DNA from 4 places in the Bacillus sp. PK3-037 genome. Region 3 is predicted to be linked to each of the others. Evidence: predicted binding sites of a transcription regulator. Region 3 holds the regulator's gene; each other region holds the start of a gene.
What was found. The regulator LexA, encoded in region 3, represses DNA repair genes until DNA is damaged. The targets are predictions, from matches to a motif close to CGAACATATGTTCG.

Region 1: the regulator LexA is predicted to act here: its motif matches at 5,615-5,628, upstream of uvrB (excinuclease ABC subunit UvrB).
Region 2: the regulator LexA is predicted to act here: its motif matches at 4,650-4,663, upstream of ruvA (Holliday junction branch migration protein RuvA).
Region 4: the regulator LexA is predicted to act here: its motif matches at 1,241-1,254, upstream of dinB (damage-inducible protein DinB).

Annotation. Positions count from the first base shown of each region.
Region 1 is NZ_CP096408.1:663,969-671,790, forward strand. Features, by position in the region: gene M1D69_RS03460 (PDZ domain-containing protein) at 1-123, shown strand, start outside; gene M1D69_RS03465 (MFS transporter) at 170-1,504, opposite strand; gene M1D69_RS03470 (TetR/AcrR family transcriptional regulator) at 1,535-2,104, opposite strand; gene M1D69_RS03475 (PEP/pyruvate-binding domain-containing protein) at 2,181-4,676, opposite strand; gene M1D69_RS03480 (DUF2198 family protein) at 5,292-5,522, shown strand; gene uvrB (excinuclease ABC subunit UvrB) at 5,705-7,690, shown strand; gene uvrA (excinuclease ABC subunit UvrA) at 7,698-7,822, shown strand, end outside.
Region 2 is NZ_CP096408.1:1,431,614-1,439,435, forward strand. Features, by position in the region: gene M1D69_RS07315 (DUF5412 family protein) at 34-360, opposite strand; gene M1D69_RS07320 (hypothetical protein) at 564-686, shown strand; gene M1D69_RS07325 (phosphotransferase) at 728-1,378, opposite strand; gene iolG (inositol 2-dehydrogenase) at 1,616-2,641, shown strand; gene M1D69_RS07335 (RbtT/DalT/CsbX family MFS transporter) at 2,725-4,032, shown strand; gene M1D69_RS07340 (intercompartmental signaling factor BofC) at 4,080-4,589, shown strand; gene ruvA (Holliday junction branch migration protein RuvA) at 4,728-5,333, shown strand; gene ruvB (Holliday junction branch migration DNA helicase RuvB) at 5,344-6,348, shown strand; gene M1D69_RS07355 (DUF2905 domain-containing protein) at 6,341-6,541, shown strand; gene queA (tRNA preQ1(34) S-adenosylmethionine ribosyltransferase-isomerase QueA) at 6,568-7,596, shown strand; gene tgt (tRNA guanosine(34) transglycosylase Tgt) at 7,623-7,822, shown strand, end outside.
Region 3 is NZ_CP096408.1:2,145,180-2,153,001, reverse strand. Features, by position in the region: gene M1D69_RS11190 (DUF892 family protein) at 1-112, opposite strand, end outside; gene fosM (FosM family fosfomycin resistance protein) at 309-731, shown strand; gene M1D69_RS11180 (hypothetical protein) at 813-1,241, shown strand; gene lexA (transcriptional repressor LexA) at 1,634-2,251, opposite strand; gene yneA (cell division suppressor protein YneA) at 2,409-2,720, shown strand; gene M1D69_RS11165 (YneB family resolvase-like protein) at 2,738-3,391, shown strand; gene M1D69_RS11160 (DUF896 domain-containing protein) at 3,455-3,688, shown strand; gene tkt (transketolase) at 3,863-5,866, shown strand; gene sirA (sporulation inhibitor of replication protein SirA) at 6,020-6,466, shown strand; gene M1D69_RS11145 (YneF family protein) at 6,552-6,770, shown strand; gene ynzD (aspartyl-phosphate phosphatase YnzD) at 6,844-7,017, opposite strand; gene M1D69_RS11135 (cytochrome c biogenesis protein CcdA) at 7,238-7,822, shown strand, end outside.
Region 4 is NZ_CP096408.1:3,526,791-3,534,612, reverse strand. Features, by position in the region: gene M1D69_RS18160 (amino acid permease) at 1-512, opposite strand, end outside; gene dinB (damage-inducible protein DinB) at 691-1,200, opposite strand; gene M1D69_RS18150 (MarR family transcriptional regulator) at 1,368-1,826, shown strand; gene M1D69_RS18145 (MMPL family transporter) at 1,823-4,480, shown strand; partial or broken gene M1D69_RS18140 (SDR family oxidoreductase) at 4,518-4,811, shown strand; gene M1D69_RS18135 (nitroreductase family protein) at 4,852-5,481, opposite strand; partial or broken gene M1D69_RS18130 (MarR family transcriptional regulator) at 5,497-5,989, opposite strand; gene M1D69_RS18125 (helix-turn-helix domain-containing protein) at 6,071-6,628, opposite strand; gene M1D69_RS18120 (AzlC family ABC transporter permease) at 6,747-7,472, shown strand; gene M1D69_RS18115 (AzlD domain-containing protein) at 7,469-7,792, shown strand.

The DNA of each region.
Region 1 (7,822 bases), 1.5 Mb from region 3:
GGTCTGAACGGGGAGATTCGCTTTGATCAGCGTGCGTCTTATGAGGGAGAACATCATGAATTGGGCATTCTGTTCGTAAAGGATGACCGTGAAGATGAGGCAGCCGCTTTGCCTGGATCATAAAAAACAGCCTGACACCACATTTTGTGTGGCGCCGGGCTGTTTTGTTTTACGCTGAATTTTGTTCCATGCGTGCCGTTTCGTCAGATTTGATGCCTAACGAAACAAAAACACCAATGATGGATACCGCGAAGAGAATAATAAATAACGTGTGATACCCAGAAATCAGGCCAATTAAGGCTGACGAAATAATGCTTCCGAAATAACGGAAGGTCGAGAAAATGCCGGAAGCTACTCCGGACATCGAGGGTTCTACTGTGGCAAGGGATGACACCTGCATGCTGGTCAGTCCGACTCCGGATGCAAGCCCTCCGAGAATAAGAGAGATCATCAGGAAGAAAACGGAATGGGAGCTGCTCAAGAGCAAAAATAACAAATTGGCTCCGGCCATCATCGCAAATGAGAGAAATATGATTTTTTTCGCACCCCATTTATGATGGAGCTGAGCGCCTGCCCAATTGCTCGCCGACATAAATATCGAAAAGACGGAAAGCGCCATGCCGCTGTTAGATGTATTAAGCCCAAACTGGTTTGTCATGAATAACGGCATAATCAATAAGACGGCATACATCATTAGATTGCTTAACAAGACGGATAGATTGGCATTTGTAAAGGTTGAGCTTTTAAATAGCGCAAAATCAATGATTGGGTGCTGTGTGCGTTTTTCCCGTCTGAAAAAAAGCGGGACAAAAAGCAGTATCAATATGCTGTATAATGCATAGCCCCATGAAGACTCATTTTTCGTCAGCAGGATAATCGAAACGATGCTGCCTGCCAGCAAGAGAGAGCCGATGATATCCAGCGGCGCCTCTGATTTGTTTTCTTTATATTGAGGAAACATGGTCAATGCTGTAAATAAAGCAATGGCAAGAAACGGGATGTTGACCCAAAAAATTGAATGCCAGCTGAAGCTGTCAATCAGCATAGAGCCGATGAAAGGTCCGAGTGCTGCCCCAAGTCCTGCGCCAAGTCCGAAAAATCCAAACACTTTCGGAAGGCGTTTTTCAGAAACAACGTGACGGATAATGGCAATGCTGTTTGGCGTAAGCAGTGCGCCGCCGACAGCCTGCAATGCCCGAAATACAATTAACAAAAACAGGCTCGGCGATAGAGCGCAGCCTAATGAAGCAATCAGAAACAGGCCGACGCCCCATAAGTACATGGTTTTATTGCCGTACATGTCACCGAGTTTTCCGGCTATTGGCTGTGTGACGGCCATGACGATTAAATAAACGGTAACCACCCAAGTGATGCTTGCGATGGATTCGTTATACGTATGTGATATAGATGAAAGCGCGACCGCGATCATCGTTGAGTTAATGGGAACCAGGATGGCCCCCAATAATAGCGAGACGATCAGCGCCCATTCTTTTCTTGAGCTCATTGGGATCCTCCTTTTTGTTATGCCAAGGAGTTAATCAGCAGAAATTCCTTTGACAAATAGAGCGGTGCTATGCTCCAGCATTTTTTCCTGGGGCATTGAAATCACTCTGTCTCCTAAATGAAGACGGTGTACAAAGTAACCGAAAATCATCGAAATAAATACATCGGCATGTTCCGATTCATCTCCTGTCTGGATAGCCCCTTTCTCACCCATGCTTGTGAGATAATCAACTAAAAGCTGTTTCATAGATTGGGGATATTCAGTCACATGGTCGATGACATCCTGAAACATGGCCGGTTCACGAAAGCTGATTTTAATTATATCTTTTCTTTGTTCAAGCTCTTCCAGCAGACAGGTTCCGATATGCAGCAGGTCTTTATACAAATCACCCTCTGTTTGCTCAAAGATGCGATTTCGATTTGCAGAATGCTGAGAAAGCAGAGCCTCGACAAGCCCCTGTTTGTTTTTAAAATTCCTGAAAATCGTTGCTTCACTTACGTTTGCTTTTTCTGCAATTTCTTTTGTCGTCGTTGCACGATATCCTTTTTTGACGAGCAGCTGCATGGCAGCGTCAAGGATTCTGCGGTTTGTCGGTCTCAATACATTTCACCTCACGAATATACTGGCAGGACAAGTATACACCTGCCCCGCTTGTATAATAAAGAGGGTGGGCGCATCAGGACCGGCTGACAACTGTGATTTTGCCGCTGTTTCCGTCTACAGTGACGATGTCTCCATCTCGAAGCCTTTCTGTCGCTGCACGTGTGCCGAGAACAGCGGGAATGCCGTATTCCCGTGCGATAATCGCTGCGTGAGACAAGATTCCTCCGGTGTCTGTAATAATGGCTTTGGCATCTTGAAACAGGCTGGTCCATAGCGGTGTCGTCATTTTGCAAACCAGGATGTCTCCAGGCGCAAATCGAGAAAACTCACTGGCATCCCGAATCAATTTAACCGGCCCTGTTGCGATACCGCTTGATGCTGCAATTCCAAAAATGTCATTCTCCGTGTTTTTTTCATCTTCTATGACAGCACCGACAATTTCTTCAGCCGCTTTCAGCTGCGCTTTTGTCGGTGTACCGAGATAAGCAGGCGCCTGTGCCAGCTCATACTCATGAAAGATTTGTCTCCGTTTTTCAGCCTTCTCTTGAAGGGATACGGGATGAAGGAGCGCGTTTTCCACCTCGTCATCATATAAGAACCAAAGGTCTTCTCGATCTCGGATCACACCGCTTTTGGCCAGCAATTCTCCTACCTTCAGCAAAAAGACCCTCGCCTTGGCATCCAGCATAGCATCAATGTAAAAATGATGATCATCCTTAATATTGGACGAATTCAGCGTCCATTGATAATAACGTTCAAATTCTTTCTGCAAAGCGGAATCCTCAATGCTTTGCAAGAATTCATTGTACAACTTCTCACGTTTTTCAATGGTCTTCTTAAATTCGTTGTCAAAATGATAGCCATTGCGGACGTAGTTTTGAATATGAGTCAATGCGTAATATGGATTCTCTGTCCAAGTCTGTTCAATCAGATCGTGGCTTTTTACAGATCTCCATCCGTATTCCTGTAAAAATGCATTGACTTTTTGCAGGAAACGTCTGCCCTCGTCGATTTGTTCTAATGTCTTCTGCAGCTGTTGGGGCTCGGTATGCTCAAAAATGGCTGTCAGACTCGGATTTTCTCGTGTTTCAACGGAGAATTGCCATAGGCGGCGGTCTGTTTCCAGCGATTTGTTCATGACTCCTGTCAGCATTTCATAAAAATGTGAGTTTTCAGCTTCACCCTGAATGTTTTGATACATTGCTTGCAGTTTGTTCGTCAACAGAATTTGCGGGAAAACGATATTGAAGTGTTCCTCATAGGCCGTGAGATAAAAGGCCTTCAGTTTTTTAAAGGCCTCCAGCGCACTTTCCGGAGTGTGTTCCGTTTGTGCGAGTTGATCCAGCTTCCTGTAAAACGGGAGGTATGTGTGATTGATGATGTCATACATACGCTCCGATAATATCGGAAAAAGCTCTTTGCCGCAGTCTTCAGAAGGTGGCTGCTGTCCGCCTTGGTTTTTGGAATAAATGTGCCCGCGATAAAGTTTTACTTCGTCAACAACTACGCCAATCGGGAACTTTTGCATGCTCTTCTTCAAGCCGTATTCCAATGCTGGCACAATGAACGATGAAAATAACGGACTCACCGGACCTTCAATATTTGACTCCATGTTGAGCCAGAAATCATTCATATCAGCGTCTGTAATCATGAAGCTGCGTTCTTCTTCTGCCGCTTTTTTGTCCTGTTCAATGGTTGTAATTGGGCGGGCCTGCAGAAGGTATACTTGATGAGCAGCGATCCCGAATTCTAAATCAACAGGATATCCGTATAGGTCTTCGGTTTTTTTGGTGATTTCAGTCAGCTCAATTACCTGTTCATCTGTAAGGCAAAAACGGCTGCGCATGTCTTCACTCGTTTCTTTTTCGGCAATGCCTTCTGCTGCGGACTCCATATAGATCTCTTTTAAACCCATTTCTTTCTGAATCTCAAATGAAGCTTTATGAACGATATACGTGTCAGGAGTGACACTTCCTGATACGACCGCTTCTCCCAGGCCGTAGCTGGCGCTGATTAATAACTCTCTATCATCATGGGTAACGGGATTTTGGCTGAAAATCACACCCGATATTTCTGAATTGATCAGGCCCTGCACCACAACACCCATTAACGGCTCTGCGATTTGATTGTTCATTTTCTTCTTATAGCGGCTGACCCTGCCTGAGAAAAAGGAGGCCCAGCATTCTTTCACCTTAGCCAGAAATTCTTCTTCTGTTTTTATATTTAAATAGGTTTCATATTGACCGGCGAATGAAGCGCCCTCTAAATCTTCTGAAGCTGATGAAGAGCGGACGGCCACGGAACGATATGATTCTCTCAGCTCGTAAAAGGAGCTCGTCAGGTCATTCTTTAGCTCATCTGAAAATGCTCCGGCAATAATGGCATTTTCGCTACTTTCGCTTGAATCATGAAGCTGATTATCCTCCATAAAACGGGAGAGAGCATTCGTTTGAATGATAAACCCATCTGGGACAGGAAGTCCGTGTTTGGTCAGTTTAATCAAATTCATGCCTTTTGCTCCAGCCAGCTGACTGGATTCTTCAGCTTGGCGAAATAACACAGAGTACATGTTTAAAACCCCTCTTTCCTTAGTATTTTTCTCTCTATCTTTTATTTTTGGGAGCCAATGTTCAAAAAATGATAGTGAACACTATCACTCAATTGTAGGTTTAAAGGAAAATGCTGTCAAACGCAAAAAGTCCTAAATAAAATGAATATTTAAGTTAGTTAGATGATCATGAAAAATAAAACTGAAGCGGGTCTGTTTGCTTATTTTTTCGTATTCGCAAATCGTTTCACTGAGCTTTCAGATCACTGTTGGCCAAACTTCCTTTATTAAACGAGACTTAATACCTATCTTCCTGTTGATTTGACAATCAGTACAGTTTCAGCTCCCATTCAGACACCTAAATCAATTTTTCTTTATATTTGACCGCCTGCCGGTGATCTATTATTTTATGATGAACATGTATTCTGTCCGGGTTGAATAGCTGGATTTGGGTCTTGCAAAAACTCGGACGAGGCATCTGTCTATCTATAAGAAGAGAGTTTTGCGGCAGGGCACGATGATTGAATTGAACTGAAAAAGGGTATGGTGTATAAAGAGGGAACCATTGCACGATTGTCCGATTCTTCATTTTTTACTATAATCAAATCAGATGAAGAATCCCTGAGGAGGGTTTTTGTGATTACAAAAGCCGTTTTTGCAATATTTTTCCCTTTTATGCTTGTCGTCCTATTTACGAGAGTGACCTTTAACCATTACGTGGCGATCGCTCTTACAGCTGCATTGCTGTTTGCTTCTTATTTAAAAGGCTATACAGAAACGTATTTTATTGTAGGATTAGATGTTGTCTCTCTTGTGGCCGGCGGACTTTACATGGCCAAAAAAGCTGCTGAGAAAAAAGAAGAATAAACCGGACATAATGAATATAAAGATGAATTCCTGCTTTTACGTTTTAAAAGCAGGTTTTTTATACATGAAAATAGCTGGAAATAAAAAACCACCGAACTTTAGTTCGTATTTTTGGTGATTTTGCTTTCCATTGTGTTACTATATCTATAGGAAGATTTCGTTAAAGAAACGGAGGCTTATTTGTGAAAGATCGCTTTGAGTTAGTCTCAAAATACCAGCCCCAGGGAGATCAGCCGAAAGCCATTGAAAAGCTTGTCAAAGGCATTCAGGAGGGCAAGAAGCATCAGACTCTGCTGGGTGCAACAGGAACGGGCAAAACATTTACGGTGTCCAATTTGATTAAAGAAGTCAATAAGCCGACACTCGTCATTGCCCATAACAAAACCCTTGCCGGACAGCTTTACAGCGAGTTTAAGGAATTTTTTCCGAACAACGCTGTCGAGTATTTTGTCAGCTACTATGATTATTATCAGCCGGAGGCGTATGTGCCTCAAACGGATACATTTATAGAGAAAGATGCCAGCATTAATGATGAAATTGATAAACTCAGACACTCCGCTACATCGTCTCTGTTTGAACGGAGAGATGTGATTATCATTGCAAGTGTGTCTTGTATTTACGGTCTCGGTTCGCCTGAAGAATACCGTGAAATGGTTGTGTCATTGCGTCCTGAAATGGAAATTGAGCGCAACGAGCTGCTTAGAAAGCTTGTTGACATTCAATATGCCCGCAACGATATTGATTTTCAGCGCGGTACGTTTCGTGTGCGCGGAGATGTAGTGGAAATTTTCCCGGCATCCCGTGATGAACACTGTGTAAGAGTCGAGTTTTTCGGAGATGAAATTGAACGGATCAGGGAAGTGGACGCCCTGACCGGAGAAATTTTAGGCGACCGTGAACATATCGCGATTTTCCCGGCATCCCACTTCGTTACGCGGGCCGAAAAAATGGAAAAAGCGATTCAAAATATCGAGAAGGAGCTTGAGGAGCAGCTGAAGGTCATGCATGAAAACGGCAAGCTTCTGGAAGCGCAGCGCTTAGAGCAGCGGACGAGATATGATCTTGAAATGATGCGGGAAATGGGCTTCTGCTCCGGCATTGAGAACTATTCAAGACATTTGACGCTTCGCCCGCCGGGTTCAACGCCGTATACGCTTCTCGATTATTTTCCTGACGATTTTATGATTGTGGTGGATGAGTCGCACGTGACGATTCCTCAGGTGCGCGGCATGTTTAACGGAGACCAGGCGAGAAAGCAGGTGCTTGTGGATCACGGATTCCGTCTTCCGTCAGCGCTTGATAACCGCCCGCTCCGTTTTGAAGAATTTGAAAAGCATATGCACAATATCGTCTATGTGTCAGCAACACCAGGGCCATATGAGATTGAGCATACCGATGAAATGATAGAGCAGATCATCCGTCCGACAGGGCTTCTTGACCCGCTTATTGACGTGCGGCCGATTGAAGGGCAGATTGATGATTTAATCGGTGAAATTCATGCGAGAGTTGAACGGAATGAACGGGTGCTTGTGACGACTTTGACGAAGAAGATGTCAGAGGACCTGACCGATTATTTAAAAGAAATCGGCATCAAAGTTAATTATCTGCATTCAGAAATTAAGACGCTTGAACGGATCGAAATTATCCGTGATTTGCGTCTCGGCAAGCATGATGTGCTCATTGGCATTAACCTCCTGAGAGAGGGGCTTGATATTCCGGAAGTATCCCTGGTTGCGATTTTGGATGCGGATAAGGAAGGCTTCCTGCGTTCGGAGCGTTCGCTTATTCAGACGATCGGACGGGCGGCGAGGAACGCGGAAGGCCGTGTCATCATGTACGCCGATAAAATGACGAAGTCTATGGAAATTGCAATTAATGAAACGAAACGCCGTCGCGAGCAGCAGGAGCGGTTTAACGAAGAGCACGGTATTACGCCGCAAACGATTAATAAAGAAATTCGTGACGTGATTCGTGCGACTGTGGCTGCTGAGGACAAAGCGGAGTATAAAACAAAAGCTGCGCCGAAGCTGTCGAAAATGACGAAGAAAGAGCGTCAAAAAGTCGTCGAACAAATGGAGCACGAAATGAAGGAAGCCGCCAAGGCGCTTGACTTTGAAAGAGCCGCGGAGCTTCGCGATTTACTTTTAGAGCTAAAAGCGGAAGGATGATGAAAGAATGGCTATGGATCGGATTGAGGTGAAGGGAGCAAGGGCGCACAACCTGAAAAATATTGATGTGACCATTCCGAGAGATCAGCTTGTTGTTGTTACAGGACTGTCTGGATCAGGGAAATCCTCCCT
Region 2 (7,822 bases), 710 kb from region 3:
TAAAAGGCAAAGCGATAAGGATCTTTCATTATCTCATCTCACTGATGCTTGAGGCGGTTCCTCACGAATCCAATGATCATCCTTCCGCCAATCATAAGTTTCATCGATAGCGAGATGTAAAGTCTGGTTGCCGATTTTTACTGTATTGTTGTTCAACCATTTTATAGATGGTCTGCTGTCAGGATAATTCCAATAGATTGTTTTTTTGACAAGTGTTTTTTCATTCACGAGTTCGCCTCTGGCGGCATCTGAGCTTAAGGTATTTTTGGATACATAAGTGTTTAGCGTATAGCTTCCGTCAGGCGATTCCACTGATTGTACGAGGCTGCCTTTCGGAACATTTTTCAGTGAAAAAAACATCCAATAGACGGCACCGCCGAAGAACAGAAGACATGAGAATATTATAAGAAGGACTGTACTGCGTGTTTTGATGTGACTTTCTCCTTTTTTTCTCTCATTTTACCATATCACGGATTTTATACGATCTTTACATTTCTTTAAAATTTCCTCAATAAAGCGCAGGTATGATAAAAGAAAATAGATAAAGGGTGGGGGAGACAGAAATGGAAAACACATATTGTCATTCCAGCGAAAAGAACTCAGAAGCGGTTTATTTGAGTGTGAGAGGGTATTGCATCAAGCTGTCGCCTGAACAAATGAAATTAATTTCTGCTGTCAAAAAGTAAAATAAAATGATAAAGGCAGCCGCATATGCGGCTGCCTTTTTTTATGAAGAATATTTTCTTTTCCGTTGTGCAAAGTGCTTCTGAAACCAATCTTTTTTATATAAAAAAGCAATGACCTCAAGCCAAAAGCCCGGGATTTTTTTCGGGAAAATCGGCTTTTTATAAAGCGTATGATACGCCGTTTTTAAATCGTCCCACTGCGTGCACGTTTTCGTCTGTTCAAATCTCGCAACATCAATGACCCGCACTGCTCCGGATTCTGTCAGAATCAGATTACGCAAATGAATGTCTGACGGGTTGAGGCCGGCTGCACGGGCGTCAGAAAGTGCGTCCTCTACCTGCTGAATCATATCGTCGCTGATCGCGATACCTTTTTTCAGGCAGTTGTAAAAGGTATCGCCTTTAATATATTCCATTAAAATAAATGAATCACCAGTTTCATAAATGTCAGGGTAGAATGCGGATCCGGCTAATTTTTCATAAATCGCTGCTTCTTTGACGGCTGTCGCTTGATACTCCGGAAAAAATACCTTCAGCGCCATTTTCCGGTCACCTTCGGTTATGGCGAACACATAGGCGCTTCGTCCCTTACCGATCAATGTTAATTCCTCGGGTTTCTCTTTGACTTTATCAAATCTGCTGTTTTGGCGGTATATGACTGAATGGGCCAGTGCCTCTGCTTTTGTCAGCATTTCATTCACCTTCTTTGCTCTATTTTATGCAGTTGTTTATAGGAAAATCCAAAACTGTTCAGGAAAAAGAGCCTAAATATAGTGTATCTGGTCTTGGGAAAGAAGGCTACCTATAAGCTTTGATTGTGATAAAAGAGACATGAAAACGTTTATTCCCCTCCTTGAAAAGCGCTTACAAATGGGATACTATTAATTTTAAATAAAGCGCTTTCGTAAACTATCAAGGGGGAACACGCTATGACGAAACAGATGGTGACAGGAATGATCGGTGCAGGGCGCATCGGCAAACTTCATGTTCAAAATATACATCGGATTCCTCATATGAAAATAAAAGCGGTTTCTGATATTTCTGCAAGCTGTTTGCAGGATTGGGCCGCCAGTCACCACATTGAATACATAACCGCTGACTATAGAGATTTATTGCTTGATCCTGATATTGACGCTGTTTTTATCTGTTCGCCAACAAACACACATGCGCAAATCATCAGAGAAGCGGCTGAGGCGAAAAAACATATTTTTTGTGAAAAACCAATCAGTTTTTCTCCCGATGAAACGAAGGAGGCACTTGCGGCCGTGCGGAAACATGGGGTTAAGCTGCAAGTCGGATTTAACCGCCGTTTCGACCCTCATTTTAAGAAAATCAAAACCATTGTCTCAAATGGTGAAATCGGCACACCTCATTTATTGAAAATTACATCACGGGATCCAGAACCGCCGAATGTTGATTATGTCCGCACATCAGGCGGCTTATTTATCGATATGTCGATTCATGATTTTGATATGGCGAGATACATCATGGGAAGTGAAGTGACGGAAGTGTATGCAAAAGGAGCTGCTTTGGTGAATCCGTCCTTTGCAGAGCTGGGGGACATTGATACGGCTGTCATGACCTTGACATTTGCAAACGGTGCCATGGGTGTGATAGACAACAGCCGTCAAGCTGTGTACGGATATGACCAGCGGGTCGAGGTTTTCGGCACGAAAGGCTCGGCAGCAGCGGACAACAGCAGGCCCACGACGGTAGAAGTGTCAACCGCTGACTTTGTCATGAAGGATAAACCGTATTTCTTTTTTCTTGAACGTTATAAGGAAGCCTACACAGAAGAAATTCTTCAGTTTGCAGATGCGATCAAAACCAATCGGGAGACTGCCTGCACCGGCGATGACGGCTTACAGGCGGAACGAATAGCAAGGGCGGCTCAGCAGTCGCTCGCTTTAGGCATGCCTGTCAGCATTGAACATACTGAAAAAATTATTTTTTAATATTCAGATAAAGGGATTACAATGCAGCAAGCCTGGGTATATACATTCCATTGATACTTTATAAAAAGTAGGCGGTGGAAATCATGAAAACAGCACATGCTAAAGGAAATGCTTTGAACAAAATCGGAATTCCTTCTCATATGATTTGGGGTTATATTGGTGTGGTCATCTTTATGGTTGGAGACGGACTTGAGCAAGGATGGCTGTCTCCTTTTCTAGTTGATCACGGTCTCAGTATGCAGCAATCTGCTTCGCTGTTTACGGTGTATGGCATTGCTGTCACGATTTCGGCTTGGTTATCTGGAACCTTTGTCCAGACTTGGGGGCCAAGGAAGACGATGACGGTCGGTTTACTGGCTTTTATCCTCGGTTCGGTTGCTTTTATCGGCTGGGCGATTCCTCATATGTACTATCCGGCTCTCTTGGGCAGCTACGCGCTCAGGGGCTTGGGATACCCGCTGTTTGCATACTCGTTTCTTGTATGGGTATCATACAGCACCTCTCAGCAAATCCTTGGTAAAGCCGTCGGCTGGTTTTGGTTTATGTTTACGTGCGGCCTGAACGTGCTTGGGCCGTTTTATTCGAGCTATGCGGTTCCGGCGATTGGAGAAATCAATACGCTTTGGAGCGCTTTACTATTTGTGGCAGCAGGCGGAGTTCTCGCACTGTTTTTTAATAAAGATAAATTTATGCCTGTACATAAACAAGATCAGCCGAAATGGAAAGAGCTGTCGAAGGCGTTTACAATTATGTTTGAAAATCCTAAAGTCGGCATCGGCGGCGTAGTCAAGACAATTAATGCTCTCGGACAATTCGGATTTGCGATATTTCTTCCGACCTATTTGGCGCGTTACGGCTATTCTGTTTCAGAATGGCTGCAAATTTGGGGGACGCTGTTTTTTGTCAACATTGTATTTAACATCATTTTCGGCGCGGTCGGAGACAAACTGGGCTGGCGCAATACTGTCATGTGGTTTGGCGGTGTCGGCTGCGGCATTTTTACACTGGCGCTCTATTATACGCCGCAATTGATCGGGCATCAGTACTGGGTGCTGATGATGATTGCCTGCTGCTACGGTGCGGCACTGGCCGGATATGTTCCATTAAGCGCGCTTTTGCCGACGCTTGCGCCTGATAACAAAGGTGCTGCCATGTCTGTGTTAAATCTGGGATCGGGTCTGTGCGCTTTTATTGCTCCCGGCATCGTGAGCCTTTTTATCGGCCCGCTCGGCGCAGGCGGCGTGATATGGATTTTTGCGGCATTATATTTTCTCAGTGCTTTCCTGACACAATTTCTGACGATTTCAGAACGGCGCGCCGATATGTATCCAGAGGAACGGCTTGTCAGGAAAAATGTGCAAACAAATTTTGAGGAAACGGTTAAGCAGTAGCCTCTTTGGTCAGACTAGTCATAAACGTGTGCAAAGAGGTGTAAAGGGTGAAACGATTTAGCACTGCGTATCTGTTGCTGGGGATTTTTTGCTCAGCCGCAGCTTTTCTAATGGGTGCTCCCCGCGCGTCAGGGGCGGAAGTGGAGCACTATGAACCGCTGCAAGTGCATGTGCAGCTTGAAAAAGTGTATTTGGATGGAGAGGTCAGCATCGAGCATAAGCGTGAAAAAGTGCTTTCCATGGATGATTTTTGGGCGGATTATGCGGGATGGACGCTTGTCGAACATAAAAATGGGTACGTTCTATTTCGGAAGCAGGTTGACGATATTTCTCCGCTCAGCAAGGTGAATGGGTATATCGGCGTTTCTGACAGCGGAGTAATTTCCACTTTTCATGGACGGCCGGAGTCGGATTCTGAACCGATTCAATCTTTTTTTCAAATTGACTTAGAAAGACTGGAGAGCCATATGCAAAAAAATCTCGAAAAAGGCATTCCGTTTCGGACGAAAGCGGAGTTTGAGGATGTCATAGAACATATCAAGACGTACAGCGGGTGACCACTGCTGATTGAAGACATGTGCTCATGTCTTTTTTTTCGTGGAACAATGAATGAGAAGCGAACATATGTTAACTTTTCTTTAAGCCTTTGCCTGTTTTTATGGTACAATGAAGAACAGTCAAAGAGGTGAATTTTCGTGATCGAATTTGTTAAAGGGACGATTGATTATGTATCTCCCCAATATATTGTGATAGAAAACGGCGGCATCGGCTATCAGATTTTTACGCCAAATCCGTTTATATATAAGGAGAGAAGTCAAGAAACCATTTTTACGTACCATCATGTAAGAGAAGATGCGTTTTTACTATACGGCTTTTCAACAAGGGAGGAAAAAGCGCTCTTTACAAAGCTGTTAAATGTGACCGGAATCGGTCCAAAAGGGGCGCTCGCTATTTTGGGATCAGGTGACCCGGGAGCGGTCATTCAAGCCATTGAAAATGAAGATGAAGCCTTTTTAGTCAAGTTTCCGGGTGTCGGCAAAAAAACTGCTCGCCAGATTATCCTTGATTTAAAAGGAAAGCTGGCTGACGTTGTGCCTGAAATGATTGAAAATCTGTTCAATCATGAAGAAAGACTTGAAAAACAAACGGCAGAAACGGCGCTTGAAGAAGCACTTGAGGCCCTCAGGGTACTTGGTTATGCCGAAAAAGAAATCAAAAAGGTACTTCCTCACTTAAAAGAGGATATTGGTCTGACAACAGACCAGTACGTAAAAAAAGCATTACAAAAACTATTGAAGTAAGGTGATGTTCATGGATGAACGGCTCGTCTCAAGTGAAGCAGACAACCATGAATCAGTGATAGAGCAAAGCCTGAGGCCTCAGCGCCTGGTTCAATACATCGGGCAGCATAAGGTAAAAGAGAATTTGCGTGTTTTTATAGATGCCGCAAAAATGAGACAGGAAACGCTTGATCATGTTCTTTTATACGGTCCGCCAGGGCTTGGAAAAACGACGCTTGCTTCCATCGTTGCCAACGAAATGGGAGTGGAGTTGCGGACGACTTCGGGACCTGCGATTGAAAGGCCGGGTGATTTGGCTGCGATCTTAACGGCGCTCGAGCCGGGTGATGTATTATTTATCGATGAGATACATAGGCTGCACAGATCGATTGAAGAGGTGCTATATCCGGCAATGGAAGATTTTTGTCTTGATATTGTCATTGGAAAAGGGCCTTCTGCCCGTTCAGTCCGTCTTGATCTTCCGCCTTTTACACTGGTCGGCGCCACGACAAGAGTAGGGCTTTTGACGGCGCCGTTAAGAGATCGATTCGGCGTCATGTCGCGGCTTGAGTATTATACACAAGAAGAGCTTGCTGATATTGTTACGAGAACGGCTGATGTGTTTGAGGTTGAAATTGATCAGCCGTCAGCGCTTGAGATTGCCAGAAGATCAAGAGGAACGCCGCGGGTGGCCAACCGCCTGCTGAGAAGGGTCCGGGATTTTGCACAGGTGTTAGGCGACAGCCGGATTACAGAAGAGATTTCTCAGGACGCTTTGGAGCGGCTTCAAGTCGACCGTCTTGGCTTGGATCACATTGATCACAAGCTGCTGATGGGAATGATCGAAAAATTTAACGGCGGTCCGGTGGGGCTTGATACGATTTCAGCCACGATCGGCGAAGAACCGCATACGATTGAAGATGTGTACGAACCGTATCTCCTGCAAATCGGTTTTATCCAGAGAACGCCGCGGGGAAGGATCGTCACACCGGCCGTTTATCATCATTTTCAAATGGAGGCTCCCCGATATGATTGAATTTCCTAAGATCATTATGATTCTTGGTGCTGTTTTGCTTATTATCGGAGCGGTTTTGCATTTTGTCGGCAAGATGCCGGGAGATATTTTTGTGAAAAAAGGAAATGTGACGTTTTTCTTCCCGGTTGTCACTTGTATTATCATAAGTGTGGTATTATCAATCTTGCTTAATCTTTTCGGCAGAATGAAATAACAAAAGACTAGAATAAAGGTGAAATTATGAAAGTTGATTTATTTGATTTTGAACTACCGGAACGTTTAATTGCACAGGTGCCATTGGAACAGCGTGACGCTTCAAGGCTGATGGTGCTTGATAAACATACAGGAGAGCTGACAGACAGCTCGTTTAAACAGATTATCAGTTTCTTTAAAGAAGGGGATTGTCTCGTGCTGAACAATACCCGCGTTTTGCCTGCTCGGTTATTCGGAACAAAAGAGGATACGGGGGCAAAAGTAGAACTGCTTTTGCTGAAACAGGAAGCCGGTGACAGGTGGGAAACGCTCGTCAAGCCGGCAAAACGGGTAAAAAAAGGAACCGTTGTAACATTTGGAGACGGCAGATTAAAAGCTGTCTGCACGGAAGAGCTGGAGCATGGCGGCAGAAAAGTTGAGTTCCAATATGACGGTATTTTTTACGAGGTGCTGGAATCACTCGGAGAAATGCCGCTTCCGCCATATATTAAGGAACAGCTTGATGACAGAGAGCGCTACCAAACGGTGTTTTCAAAAGAAATCGGATCTGCCGCTGCGCCTACAGCCGGTCTTCATTTCACGGAAGACATTTTACAGCAGCTGAAGGACAAAGGCGTTCAGATTGAGTTCATCACACTGCATGTCGGTCTCGGAACGTTTCGTCCGGTCAGCGCCGATGAAGTGGAAGAGCATAATATGCATGCAGAGTTCTACCAAATGTCAGAAGAAACGGCCGCGGCTTTAAACAGCGTAAGGGAAAAGGGCGGACGGATTATTTCTGTCGGCACGACCTCAACCCGCACGCTTGAAACGATTGCCGGTGAACATGATGGGCGATTTAAAGCATCAAGCGGATGGACATCTATTTTTATTTATCCGGGCTATGAATTCAAAGCCATTGACGGAATGATTACAAACTTTCATTTGCCGAAATCGTCATTGATTATGCTGGTCAGTGCGCTTGCAGGCAGAGAAAATGTCCTGCGTGCGTATAACCATGCGGTTGAAGAAGAATACCGTTTCTTCAGCTTCGGCGACGCAATGCTGATTATATAAATTGAGAACAGGAGGCCTCATAAAAAGTGGCTGAACAACCAATACGCTATGAATTTATAAAAGAATGCAAACAAACAGGGGCGCGCCTGGGCAGAGTGCATACTCCGCACGGCTCCTTTGAAACGCCTGTTTTTATGCCGGTCGGCACACTGGCGACAGTCAAAACAATGGCGCCTGAAGAGCTGAAGGCAATGGACGCGGGCATCATATTAAGCAACACATATCA
Region 3 (7,822 bases):
ATTCTTCATCTTGTACAAGTCCCGTCATGGTTGAAGATTTTGTCAAACAAAGATTCTTAAACGTAAGCAATTCGTGCAATTCCAACGTTTCATGAAGGCCGTAGCCATTCATAATGGTCATTCCCTTCTGAAGTAATATGGTTTATTTTGAACATATTGCTTTTGTTTACACTGGTATTTTTTGCTGGTCGTTTGAAACTTTCTGGCTTCAATGTCCGTACACAAGGGGTGGGGTGAGATTCTGTTAAAATAATCAATTATTCACTGGTTTTTAATCATCTATTTTTAAATACTAAGGAGGAGACGCAGTGGAGATCAAAGGGATCAATCACTTGTTATTTTCTGTTTCTGATTTACTGACTTCAATCGAGTTTTATCAAAATGTCTTTAATGCTAAACTGCTTGTTAAAGGAAGAAGCACTGCATATTTTGATTTAAACGGCATATGGCTGGCTCTCAACGAAGAGCGTGACATTCCCAGAAATGATATTAACGCTTCTTATACCCATATCGCTTTTACAATTGAGGAAAGCAAGTTTGAAGAAATATCCGCAAAATTAAAAAACCTTCATGTTACTATGTTGCCTGGGAGAGAACGAGATGAACGTGATCGAAAATCAATTTATTTCACTGATCCTGACGGCCATAAATTTGAATTCCATACAGGAACTCTTCAAGACAGGCTTCAATATTATAAGCAAGCTAAAACCCACATGGATTTTTACGATTGAAAAAGTACGGGAAACAGAGTAACAGGGGATATACATATTTATCTTCTGGGGTTAATATATGGTGAAGGAGGGGGATTGCAGTTGAGAAATAAAATATTGCTCATGACAGCTGTTTTACTATGTGTTTTTGGAACCGGGACCATTCATGCAGCAACTTCACAGTTTGAGCATAAAACCGACTTTATTCTAAATGACGGAACAAAAGCGTTTTATGTAGAAAACATTAGTGATGTATCGGCAATGGATTATTTTTTAGGATACCAATTTACGATATTAGGAGTGAACACTTGTTCAGTTGACATTAAGCTTCAGCGAATGGGACTTGCAGGGGATTATACTACGTTAAGCACAAAACAATTCACCGGTAATTGGTTTGACTTTAGCGCTCAAGATAAGGTTTCCATTGAACCTTATCACCGGTATCGAATATTAGCTGAAGAGCATTCAGAAGACTGTGCAAGTGTTCAGGTAAAAGGCCGCTATGGTGTAGAATATTTTAATTTTGATTGAAGCTCACATTTTTGAAAAGAAGTGAGCTTTTTTTTGCGGAATAAATTAACTAAATAAACTATGTACTAAATTTTCAGTATATTTACTTTTGCCACGCTCAATATAAAAGAGCAGAGTATAACTCATCTTTTCACGTCCAAAATTCGAAACATTTATAAGAAGAGAACGTCTAATTTGTTAAACAGCACTTTTTTTTAAAAGTTTCGTTAAGGAAAGAAAATTTCTTGACTTCAACAATTAAATGATGGATAATTATGGTGTAAACATGATGTTCTTTTTCCTCCTATTCAGGTTCGCACCTAAGCCAGGGCGAGCCTGCTTTTTTTAAAAACAAAACCCCCACTCCGCAAAGGAAGAGGGGGTTTATTCTTTGTAACTGATAGCTCAATAGTTTAATGGACAGTTCTGAACACACCAATTACTTTTCCTAATATGCTGACATTCTGCAGTATGATCGGAGCCATGGTTGGATTTTCAGGCTGTAAGCGAATGTGTGTATCCTCTTTATAGAAACGTTTTACCGTAGCTTCATCATCTTCTGTCATCGCCACTACGATTTCACCGTTATTCGCCGTGTTTTGCTGTTTAACAATAACATAGTCCTTATCAAGTATACCTGCGTCAATCATACTGTCACCCATGATCTCCAGCATAAACACATGCTCGTCCGGAGGAACCATACGATCAGGAAGCGGGAAGTATTCTTCAATGTTTTCAACCGCCGTAATAGGCGAGCCCGCCGTTACTTTTCCGATTACCGGAACATTAACGACTTGGCTTTTTGGAATCTCTACTTCTTCATCCAGAATTTCTATCGCTCTTGGTTTTGTCGGATCGCGTCTAATCAGCCCTTTTGTTTCCAAACGGGCCAAATGGCCGTGGACAGTAGAACTGGACGCAAGGCCGACAGCCTCTCCGATCTCTCTAACCGAAGGCGGATATCCTTTTGATTTAACCTCTGTTTTAATAAAACGGAGGATATCAAGTTGCCTTTTTGATAGCTTCGTCATTTTTTGCACCTCTAAACGTCGATTTTAAATAGATTATAGCATGATTTTCCTGACAGTACAAACATAGGTTCGAAAAAAACAATTGACAGAAACATTTGTTCGTATATACTGAAATTATAAAAAAAGCGAACAAACATTCTTGTCGGAGGTTGTTATCATGAATAAAGAATCTATTATTTTTGTCGGCCTGTTCACTGTGATTCTAAGCGTGGTTATCCTTCTGTTGTCATATACAAGCAGCGACCAGGAGCTTAATCAATATGTTAAAATAAAAGTTCAGTCTGGGGATACGCTCTGGTCGCTCGCTGATCAGGTGGATGACTCAAAAAAGATAAATAAAAGTGATTTTGTTGAATGGGTAGCTGAAAAAAATAATCTCCAGACGTCTGAGATTCAGCCTGGGGATGAATTGGTGATTCCATTAAAAAAGGAACACCCGGCTGCATACGAACTGGCTACTGTTAAATAGAGAGGAAAGGTAGAAAGGTGAAAGCACTCATTTATGCCCGAGTAAGCACAAATAAAGAACAGCAAGAAACCTCATTAAAGCGGCAGGAGGAGGAGCTTACGGCCATTGCTGCCGAGAACGGCATGGAAGTCGTCAAAGTGATTTCTGAAAAAGCCAGCGGATATGAAATGGACCGGGATGGTGTATTTGATTTGCTTGATCATATCAAGAATTCAAATATTGACGTGATTTTAGTTCAGGATGAAACAAGACTCGGCCGGGGAAACGCGAAAATTGCACTTCTTCATTGTATTTACAGGGAAGGTGTGAAAGTATATACGACCGCACACAGAGGTGAGCTGGAGTTATCAGAGGCTGACTCTATGGTGCTGGAAATCGTCAGCATTGTGGAGGAATACCAGCGGAAAATCCACAACATGAAAATTAAACGCGGAATGAAACGCGCAGTGAAAAATGGTTTTAAGCCACAAAAGAACCTGAAAAACCAGCATGAAAATAGCGGAAAAGAAAGAATAGAAGTTCCGATCTCGGAGATTGTCCGGTTGAGGGCGAATAAACTGACGTTTGCTGAAATCGCGGCTACGTTGAGAGGTTTTGGCTATGATGTGTCAAAGGCGACAGTCCATCGGCGTTTTCAGGAATACATAGAGAATGAGCAGACAGGCGAGTGAATCAGTTGTAAAACTCCTCTTGTTTTAGTAGTATATAGACAAAATGCAATAAAGGAGTTTATCATGATTTCAAACGAAAAAATTGCCAGAATCAATGAACTTGCCGCAAAAGCTAAAGCTGGCGTTATTACAGAAGAAGAAAAAGCTGAACAGCAAAAGCTCCGTCAAGAGTACCTAAAAGGATTTCGTTCTTCTATGAAAAACACATTAAAAAGTGTAAAAATCATTGATCCTGAAGGCAATGACGTAACACCTGAAAAGTTAAAGAGAGAAAAAAATAATAACAGACTTCACTAATATAAGAGGAATACGGCAATATCGTATTCCTCTTTTGTATATACTACAAACAACAGCGCTTTCTTCAGGTGACAAAATGTATCATGTTTCTCTCAAATTTAAGCTGAAACAGTTGAGAAAAAGTCGTCAGACATTTATGATGAAAGGGTACAACATATAAGGAAGGGGATTTTTATGGATACAATTGAAAAGAAATCAGTTGCTACCATTCGCACACTATCAATAGACGCTATTGAAAAAGCAAACTCTGGTCACCCTGGTATGCCTATGGGGGCAGCGCCAATGGCATATACGCTATGGACAAAATTTATGAAGGTAAATCCGGCAAACCCTGGGTGGTTTAACCGCGATCGTTTTGTTTTATCTGCGGGACACGGATCAGCACTTTTATACAGCATGCTTCATTTAAGCGGGTATGATCTCAGCATTGAAGACCTTAAGGGATTCCGCCAGTGGGGCAGCAAAACACCGGGGCATCCGGAATTCGGACATACAGCAGGTGTTGATGCAACAACAGGGCCGCTTGGACAAGGAATCGCAATGGCGGTCGGAATGGCTATCGCAGAACGCCATTTAGCCGAAACTTACAACCGCGATTCATTCAATGTAGTCGATCACTATACATACAGCATTTGCGGTGACGGCGATTTAATGGAAGGTATTTCTTCTGAAGCCGCTTCACTTGCAGGCCATCTTCAGCTTGGCCGTCTGATCGTATTATACGATTCTAATGACATCTCATTGGACGGAGATCTGGATCGTTCATTCTCTGAAAACGTGAAACAGCGTTTCGAGGCGATGAATTGGGAAGTTCTTTACGTTGAGGATGGAAACAATATTGAAGAATTAACAGCGGCTATCGAAAAAGCACGCCAAAATGATAAGAAACCTACATTAATTGAAGTGAAAACGACAATCGGATTCGGTTCGCCTAATCGTGCCGGCACTTCCGGTGTTCACGGTGCTCCGCTTGGCAAAGAAGAAAGTAAATTAACAAAAGAAGCTTACGCATGGACGTATGAAAAAGATTTCTACGTCCCGTCAGAAGTATATGAGCATTTCGCAAAAACAGTAAAAGAATCCGGCGAGAAAAAGGAACAGGAATGGAATGACCAATTCGCTAAATATAAAGAAATTTATCCGGAACTCGCTGAACAGCTTGAGCTGGCTATCAAAGGAGAACTTCCGAAAGACTGGGATCAAGAGGTGCCTGTTTATGAAAAAGGAAGCAGTCTGGCATCCCGTGCCTCTTCAGGTGAAGTTCTGAACGGTCTTGCGAATAAAATTCCGTTCTTTGTCGGCGGTTCTGCAGACTTAGCAGGGTCAAACAAAACGACTATTAAAAATTCCGGTGATTATACAGCGCTTGATTACTCAGGCAAAAATTTCTGGTTTGGTGTTCGCGAATTTGCTATGGGTGCAGCCTTAAATGGTATGGCGCTTCACGGCGGACTTCGTGTATTCGGCGGAACATTCTTTGTCTTCTCTGATTACTTGCGTCCGGCCATTCGCCTTGCAGCATTAATGGGTCTTCCTGTGACATATGTCTTTACTCACGACAGTATCGCGGTCGGTGAAGATGGACCGACTCACGAGCCGGTTGAGCAGCTTGCTTCATTACGCGCAATGCCTAACCTTTCTTTAATCCGTCCTGCAGACGGTAATGAGACAGCAGCGGCTTGGAAGCTTGCGGTGCAGAGCACAAATCAGCCAACAGCGCTTGTATTGACACGTCAAAACCTTCCTACAATCGACCAAACAGCTGAAGAGGCATTGGCTGGTGTAGAAAAAGGTGCTTATGTTGTTTCTAAGTCTAAAAACGAAACACCTGACGCTCTTCTCATCGCAACGGGCTCAGAGGTTGGCCTGGCAATTGAAGCACAGGCAGAATTGGCGAAAGAAAATATTGATGTTTCTGTCGTCAGCATGCCTTCAGTAGATCGTTTTGAGAAACAATCGGATGAATACAAAAACTCCGTGCTTCCGTCAGATGTGAGAAAACGTCTTGCGATTGAAATGGGCTCATCATTTGGCTGGGGCAAATACACAGGGCTTGAAGGAGACGTGCTCGGTATTGACAAATTCGGCGCCTCCGCTCCTGGCGAAACCATTATCAATGAATACGGCTTCTCAGTTGCAAATGTTGTGGATCGAGTCAAAGCATTAATCAATAAATAAGTTTTTTCAAAGGGGATGAGTCAAATCATCCTCTTTTTCTTGTTTATCCGACAAAAATAGTATTGGCTGTTTAACAGTAATAGACAATTCTTTCTTCTCTTCTTTTGTATAATAGAATGCAAATGAAATGCTGCTGGAAAAGGGGATGAGAAGATGGAACGTCACTACTATACGTACCTGATCAAAGAGGAATTTGCCAATCATTATTTCGGGCGGGAATCGGTTATGTTTGAGCTGTTTCAAGACTATCATTGGACAAGCCTGACGAGGCAGCAGTATGAAATGACAGAGAAACAAATTCAATATATCACAAAACCCATTCCGATTTTACATATGCATCAGCGGTTAAAAATGAATTTGAACAATACAAACTATACACAGCTGGATTATATTTATAGATTATCTCTCCCAAAAGCAAAGGGACAAGCGTCTTTTATGATGAAAGAACACATGATTGAAATTGTAGCTAACGGAGATTACGAGGCGGAAACGATATTTTTTGAAGTTCTTCGCAAAGTAAGCCCTTGCTTTCTCGCAATGGATTTCAATACGAAGCGGTATGGGTGGTTAAATCCGGTGAAAGAAAGAAATTTTGTCTAAAACCGAAGAAAAAGAGATGTAAATGTTGTATAATAGCTTTTGGTTTAGTACACTTTAAACTAGACAACATGAAGGAGGAAATAAAATGACTTTATGGGTTGGCATCCTAGTGGGCGTTGTTGCACTGCTCATAGGTGTTGCACTCGGGTTTTTTATTGCTCGTAAATATATGATGAGCTATCTTAAAAAGAATCCGCCTATTAATGAACAAATGTTACGCATGATGATGATGCAAATGGGAATGAAACCTTCTCAAAAGAAAATCAATCAAATGATGAAAGCCATGAATAATCAAACGAAATAATACGTAAAGATTATGATATAGAGAAACATGGTTATAAAATAAAAAACCCTTTATCGGGTTTTTTATTTTGCAATCATTCATCACCCGCTACTGCTCGAAGGCGCTGCTTTTGATATTGTATGAGAAGATGGTCAAGCTCCTGACTGAGTTCTATCGTAATATGAGATGTCATTCCGTTCGCCATGACAATTTGCAGCAGCTCTGCTCTTTTTTTTTCAATTTCATTTAATAGATGCTCTCTAATCACAGGGATGTATCCTTTCATACATTAGATCTTCAAAAGTGAATGTTTATATTATATCCATATTTATACTAATTTTCAAATGAGAAGGAGTACAATGTCTCAATGTCAAATTAAATTATATAAGTTTTTTTTGAAAATAGAAATCCTTCGAGTGAAAGTGTTAAAAAAATGAAATGATTTTGTCATAACTTGAAGGAATGTCAAATCATGAAGGGATGAGGACATGGGAGATGTGAATTATTTTCTGACATTCGGCGCGGGATTTTTATCATTTATTTCGCCTTGCTGCTTGCCGCTTTATCCGGCTTTCCTGTCATATATTACAGGAGTCAGCATGGATGATGTGAAAACAGAGAAACTATTGCTGCAAAAAAGAAGCTTGGCCCATACGCTGTTTTTTTTGCTGGGGTTTTCAGTGATTTTTATAGCTTTAGGATATGGAACATCTTTTATTGGAACCCTGTTTAGGGATTATCATGATGCCATTCGGCAAGTTGGCGCTTTGCTCATTATTCTGTTCGGTTTTATTACGATTGGCGTGTTTCGGCCTGAGGTTATCATGAAAGAACGCAGAGTCCATTTTAAGCATAGGCCAAGCGGTTTTTTCGGTTCCGTTTTAATCGGTATGGCTTTTGCGGCCGGCTGGACGCCTTGCACCGGTCCCATTTTGGGGGCTGTTATCACATTAGCAGGTACTAATCCTGGCTCAGCGATACCGTATATGATGCTATATGTTCTCGGATTTGCCGTTCCGTTTGTATTATTGTCGTTCTTCATCACGAAGCTGAAGTGGATCAGGAAGAATCAG
Region 4 (7,822 bases), 1.4 Mb from region 3:
GCCAAGATGGCAATGACTTTAATTAATGCAAACCAGAATTCCAATTCTCCAAACAGCTTGACGGTAGCCAGGTTCATAATCAGTAAAATAATAAGAGCGATTAAGCCCGGAACCCATTGCGGCACACCGGGAAGCCAATACTGGGTATATAGCCCGACCGCAGTTAAATCGGCTATCGCGATTGAAATCCAGCAGAACCAGTAGGTCCAGCCTGTGATAAATGCGGCCATATCGCCTAAATAATCTTGAACAAAATCAACAAAAGAGTGATAGTTCAGATTAGACAACAGCAGTTCTCCAAGCGATCTCATAATTAAAAAGCAAATGATCCCCGTGATCATGTAAGCAAATAAAATTGACGGTCCTGCAAAGTGTATCGATTTTCCCGAGCCGAGAAACAGGCCTGTCCCAATGGCTCCGCCGATCGCAATAAGCTGGATGTGCCTGTTTTTCAGGCCTCTCGACAGTTTCTGCTGATTTATATTAGGATCTTGCGTCATGTCGTCTGTCACTTTGTGTGTTCCTCCATTGAAAATTGTTTAAACATGTTTTTAGATACTATTATAACACTAAAATTTCTATCTTTTTTACTATACAGGAAATATGGAAGGAAATTTTAAGGTTTATCGATTCATCACAAGATACGAAAAAAGCGGCTCAATAGTGGGAGCCGCTTTTGATTACGCCATTTTATGCTTTTTTCATATACAGATATAGCCCATAATCAGTCGGAGCAGATGCGTACCCTATCTGACGCAGCATCGCTGTTATGTTGCCGCGGTGATATGTCCCGTGATTTACAACATGCGGCACCAGTTCAGAAGCAGTCGTTTTCATGATTCCGCCGGCGGGATTTTCAATCTGAAGGGGTTTATGGATCTGTTCCTTTTGCTTGAAAAAAGCTGTATATCGCTCGGACAATTTTAGAAACAAGGCTTCCATTTCCGCTAGTTCCTTCGCCACTGTCTGTTCTGTAAGCTGTTCAGCTAATGCTAAAGCATGGTTCATACTTTTTCCGGAAAACACCTCCGCCCAGCCGAGATCCGAAAGGTAAACATGGGACAATACATGGGATATTGACGGGAACACACTTTGGATCTCCTGACGATAAACCTCCTGTGGAAGCTCTTTTAATCGATTAAATATTTGCTGATGAGCCCATACGTTATATTCATACAATTGTAATGCTAGATCAGACATGTGAATTTTCCCCTTTCGCGTTTATCGTTTCTATTGTATACGAACAAACATTCTTTAGGGAGTTTTCTGTGAATAAAATGTATTGACAGAACATAGTTTAGGGGGATAAACTATGTAGCATCGATCGAAAGTTTAGGGGCGTAAACTAAAATGCAGGAGGAAAGACGTTGAATGAACAGAAGCTATGCCAAGCGATCAATCTTTTCGTAGAAGTTTTACTTGAAGGTACAGAGTTTGTACATCATGAAGTCGATCAGGATGTATTCAAACACATCTCCAGAGAACAGGCCGACCTGTTAAAAATTTTAAAAGTCAAGGGCCCATCTTCTCCCGGCAGCCTGGCCATGTATCAAAACGTGCATAAGAGCGCGATTTCTAACCGATTGAAGAAGCTGCTGGAAAAGGGATTGGTTGAGTGGGATGACTGTCCGGTAAAAAGTGATAAACGCACGAAACGAATCAAAATTTCAGAAAACGGTGAAAGCATTATCGAAGAATTGGATTCAGCTATCTTTCACGCGCTCAAAGAGCTGATGCACGATATAGATGAGGAGCACTTACAATCATTCATTGACATATTTACCATTCTAAAAAGCAAATTTAAAGGAGGGGATCTTACGGAATGAAATCGATTGTCAAATTCAAATGGGCCATTGCGGCGGTTATCTTAGCGCTGACTGTTATATTGAGTTTATTTTCTCCCAACTTAACGGAGCTGGCCAATCAAAAGGGGCAGTCACAGCTGCCGGCTGATTCCGTTTCAGAAAAAGCAAATGCTATTCTGAAAAAAGCCGGAGAAAACAATAATTCGATAAGCATTGTCTTCACATTAGATCGTGCGCTAAATAAAGATACAGAGGATCAGCTCCGCAGCATAATCGATAACGTCAAAAAGATTGATGGTGTTGAAGAGGTAACATCTCCGCTGACAGGTGAAAAAGAAATCAAAGATCAATTGATTTCAAAGGATAAGAAAACCATTCTTATTCCCGTAACGATCACCGGATCTGATAAGAAAGCGGAAAATATTGCTGATGATATTTATCAAATCGTTCCCGATGATTTGACGGCATATATTACGGGAGCGTCTCTTATCAATCAGGATTTTGCGCACAGCTCAGAGGATGGGCTTAAGAAAACGGAAGTGATCACAGTCTGTTTGATTATCGGCTTGCTGCTGATCGTGTTCCGCTCTGTTGTGACGCCTTTTATCCCGATTGTGATTGTCGGTTTCTCGTATGTAATCAGTCAATCTATACTGGGCATTTTAGTTTATCATGTTGATTTTCCTATTTCGACATTTACCCAAACCTTTTTAGTTGCCATCCTGTTTGGGATTGGAACAGATTACTGTATTCTTCTTCTGACTCGTTTCCGTGAAGAACTGGCAAACGGGCATGACAAAAAAGAGGCAACCCTTATTGCTTACCGTACAGGCGGAAAAACATTGTTTATCAGCGGGTTTGCGGTATTGATCGGGTTTTCAGCCCTTGGTTTTGCGAAGTTTGCCATTTTCCAATCAGCTGTGGGAGTTGCTGTCGGGGTTGGCATTTTAATGATCATCCTCTTCACTCTGCTGCCTTTATTTATGGTGACACTCGGTGAAAAGCTCTTTTGGCCGTCTAAGAAAGTGCTGTCGCACAGTGACAATAAATTGTGGGCGTTTCTCGGCAGACATTCTGTTGCCCGTCCGTTTCTGTTTCTCGTCATAACAGTCATCATCACGCTTCCGTTCATTTTGACCTATGATGACCAGATTTCATTCGATTCAACGGCGGAAATCAGCAGCGATTACAAATCCATCAAAGGTCTTGAAGCCATTAAGCATGGGTTTGGTGAAGGAAAAGCATTTCCGGTGAATGTGGTGATAAAAGGAGACAAGGATCTCACTACCGCTGAGACGATCCCTTATCTCGGAAATATCAGCAAAGCCATTGAGAAAGTTGAACATGTTGATTCCGTCATGACCATTACCCAGCCGACGGGTGAAAAAATCAAAGATTTATATATTGATAAACAGCTAGGCTCTGTGTCAGACGGACTGGATAAGACAGTAAAGGGAATTGCTGATGTCCAAAGCGGGTTAACGGATATTGAAGATGGGCTGAATCAAATGTCTGGGCAAACCGGAACGGCCGCGAATGGCAGCTCCGGAGGCTCACTGTCAGATGCAGCTGACGGTTTGGGAAAAATCAATCAGCAGCTGCAGCTTGTCAGCAAACAGCTTTCTCAAACCGGCAATACCGCACAGGCGGTGCCGCAGCTCACAGCAATCAGCGGACAGCTTGGACAAATTCAAACCGGACTTGAGCAAGCAAACGAGCAGCTTTCAGGCCAGCAGAAACAGGCCGGGACGCTGACAGAAAGCCTGAATCAGCTTGCCGAAGGTGTGAAGAGCGCAAATCATGGACTGACAAAAATCACCGGCGGGATTACGGCATCCAGTGATATGTTAGAGGACATGAGCAAAAGCTCAACCGTTCGGGATACAGGGATTTTTATTCCTGATCAAGTCCTGAAAGATAAGGATTTTAAGAAATCAATTGATCGGTATTCCTTTGCAGACGGCAAGGGAGTGCAATTAAGCGTCGTCTTGGATTCAAACCCGTATTCAGAACAAGCGATTACGACCATAAACCAGATCAAAAAAGCGGTAGCCGGCGAAGTCGGCGGCACGCCTCTGGAGGACACTCAAATTGTTTACGGCGGGGTAACGAGCGTCAATGCCGATTTAAAAGAGCTGTCTACAACGGATTTCTCTAGAACGATGGTCATCATGATTCTCGGGCTGTTTATCGTATTGACCGTCTTGTTCCGGTCAATGGTGATGCCGATTTATATGATCGCTTCACTGCTGCTTACGTATTACACTTCGATTTCAATGACGGAATTGATTTTTGTGAATATCTTGGGCAATGATGGAGTCAGCTGGGCGGTACCGTTTTTCAGTTTTGTTATATTGATCGCGTTAGGGGTAGATTACTCGATCTTCTTGCTTGACCGCTTTAAAGAAGAGGTTCAGCTTGGCATTCATCAAGGTGTCATCAGGTCAATGAGCAAAATGGGCTCTGTCATCATCACCGCGGCTATTATTTTGGCCGGTACATTCGCGGCGATGATGACATCAGGCGTTAATACGCTGATGCAGGTGGCAAGTGTCATCATTATCGGGCTGCTCCTGTACGGCCTTGTCATTCTTCCGCTCTTGATGCCGGCAATCATTGTGACATTTGGAGAAGGAAACTGGTGGCCGTTTGGCAGAAAGAAAAATAAAGAATAGAAAAAAAGAGTGGTGACAATTCATTTGTTCATCACTCTTTTTTGTAAATGTAAAAGGCACGTTTCGCCTGTCAGTAAGCAATGAAGGAAAAGGGGAGAATCAACAACTTTTCTGCATTTGTTGTCGGTCAAATGTTTCTGACATACATCATATGCGGGAACAAAAGGCGCTTGGGCAATTCACCCGTCAGCTTGCCAAAGAATTAGCCGTAAAACAAATCACCATTCATGCGGTACCGGAAGATATCGTAAATGTGATTGAATTTATAACGAGCGAACAATCCCAATGGATCACAGGCCAGACGATCCGGGTGAACGGCGGATTTATTTAAAATGAAAAAGCTCCCAAGAGTCATTCTTGGGAGCTTTGTTTTATTTCCATTCTGCAATAGTATCAATCGGCAGACGGTAGGAAGCGTATCCTTCGTCCGCAGCTTTTCCGATGGAAAGAAGCATAACAGGCACATAACGCTCTTTGTCTAATCCGAAGGCTTCCGCGATGTTTTCTTTATCGTAGCCGCCGATCGGGTTTGTGTCATAGCCGTGCGCGCGTGCAGTCAGCATAAGCTGCATAGAAACAAGGCCGCCGTCAATCAGGATCGTTTCACGGTTCACCTGTGCCGGAAGCTTTTCAAAATGAGCAGTGAGGGCAGCGATTTGTCTGTCTTTTACCTCCTGCGGCATGTAACCGAGCTCCACGGCTTTTGAATAAATTTCTTCTAAGTAGTCTGCATTGTTCATGTCTGCAAAAACAGCGATGACGGCAGATGAAGTTGTGACCTGTGTTTGGTTAAAGCTTGCCAGCGGGGCGAGCTTCTCTTTTCCTTCCGGGCTGTCGATGACGAGAAAACGCCATGGCTGCGCGTTGACAGAGGATGGCGCAGTTGTGGCTTCCTCTAGGATTTCTGTCATCTCTTCTTTGCTGATTTTCAATGCCGGATCATAATTGCGAATGGAACGGCGTCCTTTCATAATTTCCATAAAATCGTTTGTTTTGATCATGTTGATACACTCCTTTTAAGCTTCGATATTATCTATATTGTTTCGCATGCGCCCAAGCACATTAATAAGCACGCGGCGCTCTTCAGCACTTACATTTGCGAGCATTTCCTTCATGAAACGCTCCTTTTCTTTCTTAGAAGACTCGATTCGTTTTCTTCCTTGATCTGTTAACCGCACAAGGGTAATCCGGTTGTCTTCGGGCTTGCGCCGTCTTGATACCATGCCTTTGGCTTCAAGCTGTTTTAGGTGTCTTGTGACGGCCGCGCTGTCGATATTGACTTTCTTTTGAAGGTCGCTTTGACTGATCTCATCCGCATGATAAAGCAATGTCAGCAATTCCAAACGAGATTGGCTGATGCCCGTGCATGCCTCGAACTTCACGCCAATCACTTTGTTCACGCCTTGCAGCTGATATAAAATCTCGGCTTCCTCAGAACAAAATGATGCCAAAACCCATCCCTTCTTTCTTGTCAAAAAATAATTGATATATCAATGATTGACACGTCAATTAATATACAACGATTGATTTCAATTTGCAAGCCATTTGCACATTTAAAAACCTCCCAACATATAAGGTGGGAGGTTCTTGTTATCCTTGCGGCTCAGGATAAAACATCAGCAGAAAAAAGCTGGCCGTTTTCTGTGATGAATTGATGTAGCTGTGCGGCGTGGATCCCGTAAACTGCATGGCGTCTCCTGGTACTAGCGAATGCTCCTGATCCTGCAGATTGACGGTTAACTCGCCTTCTTTGATTAAAATGTATTCTTCTCCTAAATGTGTTTTTGCTTCATGTATGCATCCCGGTTTCAGATCGACAACATAAATTTCAAACTTTGTTTCAGGATTGTAGGGAAAAAAGGGGTAAACAATGTAGTTTTCTTCATTATCTGTAACAGGTTCAATATCTTTAAGATTGATTTTTCTTACTTTCGGCTTGTCTTCTTTCAGAAAAACAGAAAAAGATACTTGCAGCCCATTTGCGATCTTCCAGAGAGTGGTGACAGTCGGGGTCGATTTTTCTTTCTCAATTTGTCCGAGCATCGCTTTGCTGACGCCCGTTAACTCAGAAACTTGATCAAGAGTCAGGTTTCTGCTTTTTCTGAGTTTGACAAGATTCTTTGCGATAATGGCTTGGATATCATCCATACATGTATCTCCTTACGTCATATTCACTTTATTATAACATATTAAAATCAGCTATTACAGACAGTTGTAAGCTATAACATATATGTGTATAATATGTTGGACGAGGAGGAGAAACAGAATGATATCAGAGAAAGAAATCACTCATGCCCAAACTTGCGAGCCATCGTTCTTACAAGGGTTTAAAGATTGTGTCCCGACGCTGATCGGCTACATCAGTATAGGTTTGGCTGCCGGAATCGTGGGGATTGCCTCGCATTTAAGCGTCCTTGAGATTACGCTGTTGTCAGGTTTGGTTTTTGCCGGCGGCTCCCAGTTCGTTATCTGTGCTTTGTTAGCAGCGAACAGTCCGATGTCCGCTATTATCCTGACAACGTTTATCGTAAATTCACGAAATTTTCTATTAAGTGCCGCGCTTGCTCCTCATTTTTCAAAGTATTCGCTAGTGAAAAATGTGGGAATCGGCATGATGGTGACAGATGAGTCATTCGGTGTTGCTTCAAATAAGATTGTAAAAAAAGAACCAATTAGTGACCGATGGATGTTCGGTTTAAATCTCACTGCATATGCGTGCTGGGTGCTCTCTTGTGTGGCAGGGGCGGTCTTTGGTAAATGGATTACCAATCCGGAAACGTTCGGACTCGATTTTGCGGTGACGGCTATGTTTTTAGCACTGCTGATTTTGCAGATGGAACATGTTGTGCCTGCAAAGATTAAACACTATGTATCTCTCATTATTTATATGGTGATTGCGATGATTATTTTCTCTTTCTTTATGCCGTCACATCTCGCTGTGATCATGTCAACGATCATCGTAGCGACAATCGGGGTGGTGACAGATAAATGAGCGTAAATACATACATCCTGATGGTGATTATCGGCTGCGCGCTGGTCACCATGATTCCCCGCGTGATTCCATTTTTAGTTGTGCGGAATATTTCCTTGCCGGAGCCTGTGCTGAAATGGCTCTCCTATGTGCCGGTTTGTATATTGACGGCACTTGTTGTGAAGGATTGCATGATTCAATCCAATGATTCTCTGAAATTGAATTGGCAGGCAGCAGTTGTATTGATTCCTACTCTATTGATTGCACTGAAAACAAAAAGTTTGTGTATGACAGTCATCAGCGGTGTTGTTCTGATGGCAGGCTTGCGCTTATGGGTATAATACAGCTGTTTTCATCAAAACTCACGATAT